DNA from 2 places in the Massilia sp. PWRC2 genome. Region 2 is predicted to be linked to the other one. Evidence: riboswitches for the same ligand, from Rfam matches in the RefSeq annotation. Region 2 holds a riboswitch; the other holds the start of a gene.
What was found. Region 2 has a riboswitch for cobalamin ahead of ACP7BZ_RS05650 (TonB-dependent receptor). Riboswitches for the same ligand answer to the same signal wherever they lie in the genome.
Positions count from the first base shown of each region.

Region 1: it holds a riboswitch for cobalamin, as region 2 does, so the genes downstream of both, ACP7BZ_RS22455 (TonB-dependent receptor domain-containing protein) here and ACP7BZ_RS05650 (TonB-dependent receptor) in region 2, are expected to answer to the same signal.

Region 1 covers NZ_JAFCUW010000019.1:799-6,868, forward strand. The annotation lists gene cobT (nicotinate-nucleotide--dimethylbenzimidazole phosphoribosyltransferase) at 1-563, shown strand, start outside; gene ACP7BZ_RS22445 (adenosylcobinamide-GDP ribazoletransferase) at 573-1,352, shown strand; gene ACP7BZ_RS22450 (histidine phosphatase family protein) at 1,354-1,953, shown strand; cobalamin riboswitch at 1,986-2,204, shown strand; gene ACP7BZ_RS22455 (TonB-dependent receptor domain-containing protein) at 2,334-4,208, shown strand; gene ACP7BZ_RS22460 (FecCD family ABC transporter permease) at 4,259-5,281, shown strand; gene ACP7BZ_RS22465 (ABC transporter ATP-binding protein) at 5,283-6,056, shown strand; gene cobO (cob(I)yrinic acid a,c-diamide adenosyltransferase) at 6,053-6,070, shown strand, end outside.
Region 2 covers NZ_JAFCUW010000002.1:197,548-203,617, reverse strand. The annotation lists gene ACP7BZ_RS05665 (hypothetical protein) at 1-118, opposite strand, end outside; gene ACP7BZ_RS05660 (thiol:disulfide interchange protein DsbA/DsbL) at 115-786, opposite strand; gene ACP7BZ_RS05655 (cobalamin-binding protein) at 885-1,778, opposite strand; gene ACP7BZ_RS05650 (TonB-dependent receptor) at 1,768-3,888, opposite strand; cobalamin riboswitch at 3,958-4,195, opposite strand; gene ACP7BZ_RS05645 (DODA-type extradiol aromatic ring-opening family dioxygenase) at 4,465-5,280, shown strand; gene ylqF (ribosome biogenesis GTPase YlqF) at 5,339-6,070, opposite strand, start outside.

The sequences.
Region 1 (6,070 bases), on a different contig from region 2:
CCGTCGATGGCAATCTGATCGGCTTCGGTGAAATGGGTATTGGCAACACCACCTCGGCCGCTGCGCTCATGCACAAGCTGTGCGCGATCCCGCTGGCGCAGTGCGTCGGCGCCGGTACCGGCCTGTCAATCGAAGGCGTCGCCCACAAACAGCAGGTGATCGACACCGCCGTCGCCTTCCACGCGGGGGTCGACGCCCCGCTCGAAGTGCTGGCCACCTTCGGCGGCCTGGAGATCGCCATGATGGTCGGCGCAATGCTGCAAGCCGCCGCCGATCGCAAGGTGCTGCTCATCGATGGCTTCATCGTCACCAGCGCCCTGCTGGTGGCCAGCCGCCTGCAACCGGCGATCCTCGACTACTGTGTGTTCTCGCACTGCTCGGCCGAGAGCGGCCACCAGCACATGCTGGCCGCGCTCGGCGCCAGTCCCCTGCTGCAGCTCGATTTGCGCCTCGGCGAAGGAACTGGCTGCGCGCTGGCCGTGCCGCTACTGCAGGCGGCCGTCAACTTCCTCGCGCATATGGCCACCTTCGATTCGGCCCAAGTGAGCGAAAAAACTCACTGAGATCGCCCCGTGCATCAACTACGCCTGTTTTTCACCGCCCTGCAGTTTTTTACGCGCCTGCCAATTCCGGCATGGGTCGGCTTCGCCCCCGAATGGCTCAATCAGGCCGCCCGCTATTTTCCCCTGGTCGGCGTGATCGTTGCCGCCATCAGTGCGGCGCTGTACGTGCTGGCGGTCTTGCTGCTGCCAGCACCAGTGGCGGTGGTGATCGCAACGGCGGGCACCATCTATGCCACCGGCGCTTTTCATGAAGACGGTTTTGCCGACATGTGCGACGGCTTCGGCGGTGGCATGACGGCCGAACGGGTACTCGAGATCATGAAGGACTCGCGAATCGGTGCCTATGGCGCCATCGGCACCGTGTGCATGCTGGGCCTCAAATGCACGGCGCTGGCCAGCATGCCGCCCTTGACCGTCATCGGTGCGCTGTTCGCCGCCCATGTCGTATCGCGCTGGCTGGCCACAGCCCTGATCTGGCGCATGCACTACGCCAGGGCGGAGGGCAAGGCCAAGCCGCTGGCCCAAAGCATGCGCGCTGGTGAATTCGCCATTGCCACCGCCACCACCGTGGCCGTACTAGCCATCGTCGGCGCCAGTGGCGTCGTCAAGGTCGCTGCCCTCGGCGCCGGCGTGCTGGGCGCAGCCATTGCCACCGTCTGGCTGGGGCGCCTGTTCGCCCGTCGTATCGGTGGCTACACGGGAGACTGCCTCGGCGCCGTCCAGCAGGTCGGCGAAGTGATGGTCTATCTGGGCGTGCTGGCCACGCTTGGCGACGGCGCCCTGACCTGACATGCGATTGATACTGGTACGCCACCCTGCCACGCGCATCGCCGCTGGCGTCTGCTACGGCAGCAGCGACATCGCCGTCGAGCCGACGGCCTTGAACGCCGCCTTGATTACGCTCGCGGCCACGCTGCCGCCTGCTGCGTCGTCGCCACTACCGATTTATTCAAGCCCGCTGCAGCGCTGCACGGCGCTCAGCACTATGCTGGCAGCGCAGCGTGGCATGCCGCCACCGCGCCTCGACGCCCGGCTGGCCGAAATGGATTTCGGTGCGTGGGAACTGCAGCCGTGGGAGCACATCGCCCGTGCCGACATCGACGCCTGGGCCGCAGACCTGTGCGGCTACGCGCCCGGCGGTGGTGAAACCGTTCTGCAGGTAGCCACCCGGGTCGCCGCCTTTGTCGATGCGTTCAGAGGCGACAACGTTGCAGTAAACGACGCCATCGTCGTCTGCCACGCCGGTACCATCCGTCTGCTGACAGCCCTGCAACAGGCCATGCTACAGGGCGCAAAAATCACCAACGGTACGCTGGCAGAGGTGGCGCTGCGAGCTGCCGCCACCGCGCACCATATCGATTACGCTGGCACCGTGTCCCTGCAATTCTGACAAGCTAATGCCGCCATGTTCACCATGTGGCCGTATAATGGCGGCGTTTTGGTGCTCGCGCGTCTGTCCTGACGCGCAGTTAAACGGGAAACACGAAGCCTGGTTCTTAGGCCTGCGTGTGCTGCCCCCGCAACGGTCAGCAAGTGTCGCCATGCGCGACAAACCATCTTTGACAACCACTGTGCTTTGCATGGGAAGGTGAGATGGTCTAACTTGCCAGCCCGGATACCGGCCAACACAGGTGGAAGTGAGCGTACGGGATGTGCGCGACACGGACAACGCCGGCGCTGCCGGCGTGGCCTGGTCGTATGCTGTTCGCTCGCTTCTGTTCAATCTGGCCCACGGGGATGTAGGCCGGTTGCCCATTACAGACGAAGACCATGACTCAACCTATTTCCCGCCACGCCGCCCTGGCGTCACTGGCACTGGCGCTTGCCGCGCCCGCCGTTCACGCCGATTCCGGCGATTCCGCCACCGCCCCTGCCGCCACCGTTCTGGTGACCGCCAGCCGCAGCCCGCAGCCGCTGGCCGATGTCATCAGCGACAGCGTCGTCATCGGCGCCGAGCAGATTGCGGCGTCCGGCGCCGACTCCGTCGTCGACCTGCTGCAACGCCAGCGCGGCATTGAAATCGCCCGCAATGGCGGTGCCGGCACCAGCGCCAGCGTGTTTATCCGCGGCGCCAACAGCAATCAAAACATCGTGCTGGTCGACGGTGTGCGGATCGGCTCATCGACCACCGGTGCGGCCAACTGGAGCGCCATTCCGCTAAGCGCCATCGATCACATTGAAATCGTCTACGGCCCATTAAGTTCGATGTATGGCGCCGACGCCGTCGGCGGCGTCATCCAGATTTTTACCCGCACTGGCAAGGGCGCCCCGACATGGACGGCGTCTGCCGGCTACGGCAGCGACAACACCCGCGCGCTCGATGCCAGCGTGGCCGGCGCCACCGCCGGCGAGCATCGCGTCAGCTACGCCATCAGCGCCAGCCGCGAAAAATCGGACAGCTTCTCGGCCACCCGCCAGGGCAGCAGCGCCTACAACGCCGATCGCGATGGCTACGACAGGACCAGCGTCGCCGCCCAGCTGCGCTTTGCGCTCGCCGCCGGTTACGAAGTGGGCGCCGTGCTGCTCCATAGCGCACTCGATAGCCAGTACGACGCTGGCGCCGGACCCTATGATGTGCGCAGCGAGGCGCAACTGTCGAACGGCGCCGTGTTTGGCCGGGCCCAGTTGACGCCGCGCTGGACCAGCATGCTGCAATATGCCCAAAGCCGCGACAACAGCGTCAATTACAGCAGCGCCGCCGCCTCGGGCTATTCGCGCATCGACAGCAGGCAACGGGAGCTCAGCTGGCAGAACGATATCGTGCTCGGCAGCGACATCCTGCAGCTGTTGCTCGACCATCGTGAAGAAGAGGTGTCGACCAACGGCGCCGACGCCTTGAATCGCCAGCGCAGCAGCAACGCGGTTGCCGCTTCCTACAACGCACGCCGCGGTGCCCACCTGTTCAGTGCCAGCGCACGGCGCGACAAGTCGGTGTATGGCGCCAATACCACCGGTGCGCTCGGCTATGCTTACCAGTTGACGCCGACCCTGCGCGCCAGCGCCAGCTATGGCAGCAGCTTTCGCGCGCCTACCTATAACGAACTGTATTACCCTTCGTACGGCAATCCGGCCAATCGCCCGGAACAGGGCCGCAATGCCGAAATCGGCGTGCGCTATGACGATGGCGTGCACGCCCTCAGCGCCAGCTACTACCGCAACCGGCTCACCGACCTGCTGGTCAACACCACCCCGTGCCCGTTCGGCCTGGCCACCTACCGGTACGGCTGTGCCTACAACGTCAGTCGTGCGCAGCTGGAGGGCTTGACCGTGGCCGGCGCCACCCGTCTGCTGGGCGTGAACCTCAATGCCAGCGTCGACCTGCAAGACCCGAAAGACGACACCACCAGGCTGCGCCTGGCACGCCGCAGCAAGCGCCACGCCAGCGTCAACGCCAGTTACGCCGTGGGTCCGCTGGAGGCGGGCGTCGAACTGGCGCTGTCGGGCGACCGATTTGACGACGCCGCCAACAAAAATCGCCTGGGCGGTTATGGCCTGGTCAATCTGCTCGCCACCTACAGCATGGCGCGCGACTGGTCGCTGCTGGTGCGCTGGAATAACGTCGGCGACAAACGCTACGAGCTGGCACGTTTTTATAACACTGCCGGCGCGAAGGTCTTTGCCGGCGTTCGTTACGGTTTTAGATAAGCACTGTGCGCTACCCTGGTAGCGCCAACTGTCCACTCTTGAAAGCACTCATGCATCCCTACTCCCGCACGCTACGCCGGCGCGCCATGCTCACGCTGACCGGCTTGACCGTGTTCGCGCTTGCCAGCCTGCTGTTCGCGGGAATGACCGGCTCGGTCAGGGTGCCGCTGGCCGAGCTGCCGGCGGCCCTCGCTGACCTGTTGCACGGTCAGACCAGCTCTCTGGCCGCCACCCTGCTCGAGCTCAGACTCAGCCGGGCCGCGGTCGGCTTTGTCACTGGCGCCGCCCTGTCGCTGGCCGGCGTGATGATGCAGGCGCTGCTGCGTAATCCGCTGGCCGATCCGTATGTCCTGGGTATTTCGGGTGGCTCCGCCGTCGGCGCCCTGGGCGCGCTGTTGTTCATGTGCGCCGCCTGGGTGGTCGACGCGGCGGCATTTGGCGGCGCCGTCATCATCTCGGCGATCCTGTATGCGCTGGCGCGGCGCGATCTGCGCGGCGGCGCCGCGGCCGAAGGCGGCAGCTCTCTGCTGCTGCTCACCGGCGTGATCCTCGCCTCGGCCTGTATGGCGATGGTCTCGCTGATGCTGTCGATCGCTCCCGACAGCCGCCTGCGCAGCATGATCTTCTGGATGATCGGCGACCTCGCCGGCGCCCCCCTGCGACTGTTACCCTGGGTGGTGCTGGCCAGCGCCTTGCTGTTCGCCCTGCGCAGCGCACGCGACATGAACGTGATGGCACTGCACGCTGAAAACGCCGCCACCCTCGGCGTCAAAGTGGGACTGCTGCGCAAAAGCCTGTTCTTCGCCTCCGGCCTGCTCACTGCCAGCGCCGTGACCACGGCTGGCAGCATCGGCTTTGTCGGCCTGATCGTGCCACATGCCATCCGCTTTCTGGTCGGTCCCGACCATCGCGTGCTCATTCCCGCAGCGGCGCTGGCGGGCGGCGCCTTTCTGGTGCTGGCCGACGCCCTCGCGCGCACCGTGATCGCGCCGCAGCAGTTGCCGGTGGGCGTGGTGACCGCGCTGATCGGCGCCCCGGTGTTCCTCTATCAGCTGCACCGACTGCGTAAATAAGATGATCGCCACCCACCAACTGTGTTTGCGCATTGGCCAGCGTCTGCTGGTCGATCAACTCGATCTACAAATTCATCAAGGCCAATGCTGGAGCATTATCGGCCGCAATGGCGCCGGCAAGAGTACCTTGCTGCGCACCCTGGCCGGCCTGCGCCCTGCCGATGGCGGCCATGTGACACTGGGCGAACGCGCACTGGCCGACTGGCCTTTGACCGAACTGGCGCGCCAGCGTGCCTTTCTGGCGCAAAGCCGCAGCGACGCCTTTGCCTACAGCGTCATCGAAACGGTGCTGGCCGCGCGTCACCCTTACCACGGCAAGCGATACTGGGAAGACAGCACTGACCACGCCATCGCCCTGTGCGCACTCGAGCAGATGGAAGTGGCGGCCCTGGCCGGGCGCGATGTGCGCACCCTGTCCGGTGGCGAAAGGCAGCGCGTGGCGATCGCCGCCATGCTGGCGCAAGACAGCCCCTTGCTGCTGCTCGACGAACCGGCCAATGCGCTCGACCTGGCGCACCAGGTGTCGACCATGTCGCTGCTGGCGCGCCTGTGCCGCGAGCGTCATAAAACCGTGGTCATGATCGGCCACGACCTGACGCTGGCCCACAGCATCTCCAGCCACGCGCTGCTGTTGATGGGCGACGGCCGCTGGCTGGCCGGCACCACCGCCGCCGTGATGCGTGCCGATCTGCTGGGTGAGTATCTCGGTCATCCGATCGACATCATCGAGCATGGCCAGCGCCGTATTTTCATTCCATCCGAGGAACAGTCGTGAGCACACCAAGTACC
Region 2 (6,070 bases):
CAAACAGCACGGCCAGGGTCCAGCCCACGTGATTGACGTAGCTGTGCTCGAACAGATCTTCAGCCACCGGCATCGAGCCGTCGTACATTTTCAGAAGCTTGGCTTCTTTGTCGTTCATTTGGTCGCAGCCACTTTCTTGACCAGGTTGTCGAGCACCTCGATGGTCGCTTTCGACAGCGCCGCTTCGTTCATGCCCTTGTTACCGCCATCGACCACCGATGGCGAGGTCATCAGGCGGCCGTCGATGATCAGGGTCGGCACCGATTCGATCCTGTAAGCGGTCATAGTCGCTTGCAGGCGTTTTAGCTTGGTCATCACACCGAAGGAATTCCATGCATCGGCAAATTTTACCTTGTCGATGCCGTTCTTGACGGCCCAATCGCGCGCGATGTCGTCGTTACCGAGGTTGACACGTTCAACGTGCATGGCCTTGAAGGCCTTCGGATGGAATTCTTCCAGCTTGCCCAGCGCTTCGAGCGTCAGGTACAGGTGCGCTTCCGGATCGGCAGCACCGCGGTACGGCATGTGGACACGCTTGAAAGTCACCTTGTCACCGTTCTTTTTGACCCACTCGGCGAGGAATGGTTCCAGTACATAGCAATGCGGGCAGTGGTACATAAAAAATTCAATCACTTCGACTTTTTTGCCCACCACCTGGGCCGGTTGCGGGCTGGCCAGCTGGACATAATCGACGCCCAGTTTCGGGTCGGCCGGCGAGGCGAACGCGGTGGCAGCAACGAGGCCGAGGGCCGCAAAGGAAAGACGCAGGAGACGCAGGGAACGCATGGAAATCCTTATGAATGAGATCAATGAACGACGCGAGATTACCACTTTTTCGCCCATCGCTTGCAGCAGAGGCGGGTATTTTGCATTTGCTTACGCAATTACGGCCGCCGCTGGCGCGCCAGCGCGATGTTCTCGCACAGTTGCGCCGTCCCCAGCGCCAGCCGCGGCCCCGGTCGCGTGAGCAGCACGCCGTCGATGCGAAACAGGTTGGCGCGGCGCACCGCCAGCAGGCGCTGGTACGGCTGCCACATGGCGATGCCGCGGTCGTCGGCGTCGCGCTGGACGCCGCCGATGATCACTTCCGGGTCCTGCTGCAGCACCGCTTCGATGCCCACCGAGGGCGCCGTCACTGGCAGGGCGCCAAACACGTTGCGCGCACCGCAGGTGGCAAAAGCGTCGCTGATGATGTGGGCATCGCTGAGGGTATAAATCGGCTTGTCCCACACCTGGTAAAACACCCGCACCGGCGCGCGCCCCGCATAGCGCGCCTTCAGTTGCGCGATGCTGGCACGAAAGCGCCCTGCTTCGCGGGCCGCCTGCGGCGCCGTGCCCAGCAAGGCGCCCAGCCGCTCGATGCTGGTGGCCACTTGCTCGAACGTGCGCGGCTCGCTGAAAAACAGCGGAATGCCCAGCTGCTTGAGCTGCTCGATCTGGCGCGCCGTATTGCCGCTTTGCCAGACCACCAGCAGGTCCGGCTTCAGGGCGATCAGCCGTTCAAGGTCGATCTGGGTGTCGCTGCCCACCAGCGGTACGGTGCGCGCCGCCGCTGGATAGTCGCTGTAGTTCATCGCCCCCACCACCTGGCTGCCACCGCCGGCGGCAAACAGCAGTTCGGTGATATGGGGCGCCAGGGCGATCACGCGGCGCGCCGGCGTCGCCACCGTCACGCGCAGGCCGGCGTCGTCGATGACGCTGACGCCGGCAGCAGCAGGGGCGCTAGCGGCCAGCGCCAGCGCCGCACCAAGCGCCAGCAACTGCCGTTTAAAAATCATAGCGCGCCGACAGCTTGAGCTGACGGCCGTTTTCCGGATAGATGCCGGCGCCGCAACTAAACGCATTGCTATAAAAATGCTTGTCGGCGAGATTGCTGCCGGCCAGGGCGAATTCCCACTGGCGGACCCGCTGCGCCACCCGGCCATCGAAGCTGCTGTGCGAAGCGATCTGCACCGCGCAGCTGTTGGCAAAATCGCTGCCGAAGCGCTGGCGATCGACCCACTGCACGCCCAGATCGGCCAGCAGGCGCGCGCTTGGCGACCAGCTCAGGCGCGCGTTGACGATATTTTTGGGCACCAGGGTGAGCGTGCGGCCGCTGTTGACGCCGTTCGTAAACGTGGCCGTCAGGTGCTGGGCATGGGCAGCGACGCTCCAGTCGGCGGCCAGACTGAGCTGGCCATCGAGTTCGATGCCGCGCCGTTCGGTAGGGTCGAGGTTGGTATTCGCACCGGCAAAGCCGTTGACCAAGATGGTGGGGTCATAATAAATCTCGTTGACCAGGCGGTGACGGAACAGGCGGGCGCCGAACTGGGTGCCCGATGCCGTACCGGCCCGCGCTGCGCTGGCCGACCACAGCGCCCCCAGTTCGAGATCGTGCGACGTTTGCGGCTGCAGCACCGCACTCGACGAACGGTAGCTGTTGTCGTCGGCATTCGGCAGGCGGTAACTCTGGCCGGCCTTGGCGTGCAATGTGAGCGACGGCAGCACGGCGTAACTGCCCTGCAGGTCCCAGGCATTGAGCGCTTGCGAGGCCTTGTCGGCCAGCGGCGGAAAGGCCAGGGCATCGACCGTATCCTTGTCGAACACTTCGTGACGCACGCCGGCGGCGAGGCGTCCGGCAGCAGCGGCGCCGAAGCGCACTTCGTCGCGCGCGTACACGGCTTTGGAGCGCTGGCGCGCTTCGGCGCTGGAAAAATCCGACGCCGTGGTGCGCTGCCAGCGCAGCAGATCGACGCCGACGATCAATTCATTGTCCAGCGGCGCCACAGCGCTGCCCCACTGCGAGCGCTGGCGCAGGCGCGGCGAAAACTGCGTCTGCCGGCTGTCGTAGCGGGCGTCCGACACCGACGGACCGAAGCCGAAGTCAGCAACGTAATGCGAGCGCACGGTTTTTTCGCGGTGCGACAGCTCGGCGGCCAGGTCGATGCTGCCGAAGCGCTGTTCGACGAAGGCGCTGACGCGGTCGCTGTCGAGCGAGCCGAAGTCGTCACGGGTCAGGCTCTGGCCGGCATCGGCATCGAACTGCGCTTGCGTGAGCGAGCCGGGAAAGCGCGAATGCTGGCGCGCGCTGTCGACACGCACGCCGACGCGGCCGTCAGCCAGTGCCATCTGCGCGCCGCCGCTAAAGGCGCTGCCCTGGAAGCGGCTGTTGACGCGGCTGTTGTCGGTGCCCTGGCGGTCGATGGCGGCATCGACGGCGACGCCGCCAAAGGCGGTGGCCACCGAGGCGCGTGCATCGTAGGCGTGCAGGGTGCCCACTTCTGCGCTGAGCGAAGCGTGGGTGGTGCCCCGTTTGGTGGCGCCCTTGGTGATGATCTGGATGACGCCGGCGGTGGCGCCATCGCCATACAGCACGCTGCTGCCGCCGCGGACGATCTCGATGCGCTCGACGGTGTCGATGGGGATGGTCGAGAGCACCGGGTTGGCTTGCTCGTTCTCCGACAGGCGCACGCCGTCGACCAGCACCACCATGTTTTGCGCGCTGTTGCTGCCAAAGCCGCGCAGGTCGAGCGAAAAATCGGGACTGGCGTCGAGGCTCTGGCGGCCGAACACGCCAGCGACCTTGCGGATGGCCTGGTTGACGTCGGTGGCGCCGGCGCGGCGGATATCGTCCTCGGTGATGACGGTGGCGCCAATCGGCGCAGCGGCGAGCGGGCTGGCAAAGCGCGAGCCGGTCACCAGCACGGTGGGCAGGTCGCTGGCGACGCTGGCAACGCTGGCAACGCTGGCAACGCTGGCAACGTTCAGGCTCTGGGCCAGCACGGGGGCGGCGCAGATGCTGGCGACGATGGCGGCAATGGTGGTAACAGTCGTAACGGTGGGAACGGTAACGTTAGCGCGGGCGAACGGGCAAAGCGCGCGGGCGCGCGTGGCGGTGGTCAACATCATGGTGATCGGTCTTTGAAATGAAGTCTCCAGCCATGCGTCCCCGCAAGCCGGATTCAATGGAAGCGCAATCGCGCCTCCCCCTGTTTGGCCGGTATCCGGGCTCACCAGCATCACCGCCTCACCTTCCCACGCATACGCGCGGTGGTGTTCGAGGCGGCTGCCGGTCGACAAAAACGTCGGCCGGCGCTGGTTGACCGTTGCGGGGGCAGCACACGTGAAGCCAGGGCGCGCAGCGCCAGGGCCTGGTGTTTCCCGTTTAACTGCCGGCGAGATCTCGCCGGCGGGCACCAAAACATTGCCATTATAGATGCAAAGGCCCGTCAGAAAGCTTGCCATCGCAGTGGCGCGACGAACAGGTGCAGTTGGCTGCTGGGGTCGTTGACGGTGCCGGCAATCTGCTGGGCACTGCGGTGAACAATTCTTTGGGGGGTCCGGCAGCGGTGCGCCGCTGCAACGCCATGCTGGCAACTGCCCTTGAATTTTGCCGTAACAGGCGCATAATAGTACTAATTAGTACCAATTAAAAATGTTTTCAGTCAGCTGTCGCTGCTGCCCTTTTCCTCTCTGGAGTTCGCCATGTCTGTCATTTTGCCCACTTATTTTGTTTCGCACGGCGGCGGTCCATGGCCGTTCATGAAAGAGCAAGTGGGCAGCCTCTACGATGCGCTGGAGGCGTCGCTGGTCGACATGCCGCGCCAGCTGGGGCAGCGGCCGAAGGCGGTGCTGGTGGTGACGAGTCACTGGGAAGAAGCCGGTTTCAAGGTATCGTCCAGCGCCGCCCCGGGGATGATCTACGATTACGGCGGTTTTCCACCGCACACTTATCAAATCCGTTATCCGGCGCCGGGCCATCCGGCGCTGGCGCGGCGGGTGGCCGAGCTCGCCGCTGGCGCCGGCCATGAGGTCACTCAGGATGAACAGCGCGGCTTCGACCACGGCACTTTTTCCATGCTCTATCCCGTCTATCCGGACGCCGACATGCCGGTGGTACAGCTGTCGATCAAGCATGGCTATGATCCGGAAACCCATCTGGCGCTGGGCCGCGCGCTGGCGCCCCTGCGCGCGGAGGGCATCTTGATCATCGGCAGCGGGCTGTCGTTTCACAACCTGCGCCAGTTTGGCCCGGCCGGCCAGCTGGCCTCGCAACAGTTCGATGGCTGGCTGCAGCATGCCCTGCTCGACCTGCCGCCCGCGCAGCGCAGCGCGGCGCTGCGGCACTGGAGCGAAGCGCCAGCGGCGCGCCAGGCCCATCCGCGCGAAGACCACCTGGTACCGCTGTTCGTCGCGCTCGGCGCCGCCGAGCAGGAAATGGCGGCCTGCGTCTATCACGAAGAGGCGTTTTTTGGCAACCTGGCAGTGTCGAGCTTCCGCTTTGGGGCGGCGGCAGACTGAATTATTTCAGCAGACTAAGCGCCCCGGTTAAGCGCCGCGGTTTAAAGCGGCGCGGTTTTCAAGCGCCCCGTTTTCCGCGCGCGGCATTCGCCGCTTTTTCGGCGGCCATGGCCGCCGCCTTGGCCGCCTTTTCCGCCATCGCGCTCGCGTGCAGCGCCAGCTCGGTGGCGCGGGTGGCCGGCGTTTCCAGGCTGATCCGCCCCAAGGTGCCGGTACGGTAGTCTTGCAAGAAAGTGTGCGCCGCCTTTTCAAAATCGAGGTCGCCACCCTTTTGTCGATAGCCACGGCGCGCCGCCACCGCTTCGATGACGCCGATGCCGTCGAGCCCCTCGGTAGCAAAGCCATAGCGAGCGCTCAGCAGGTGCGGATAGCGTGCCAGCAGCACTTCGGCCAGGAACACCGCCACTTCGTCTTCGATCAGGGCGTTCGAGCCGACCGCGTGACTGGCGGCGAGCATCAGGCCGTCGCTGGCCAGGGCAATTTTTGGCCACAGCATGCCGGGCGTATCGACCAGGATGATGTTTTTGCCCAGATAAAGCTTTTGCTGGATCTTGGTGACAGCCGGCTCATCGCCCACCTTGGCCACCTTCTTTTTTAACAATGCATTCATCAAGGTCGACTTGCCGACGTTGGGAATGCCCATGATCATGATACGCAGCGGCTTGGTGGGCACGCCCCGGTGCGGTGCCAGCGACAGGCACAGGGCGGGAATGCGGGCGACGTCGGCCGGCTTTTTGGTCGTCATAGGATAGGCGGTGACGCCTTCCTGGGCGTCGTAATAGGCGCTCCA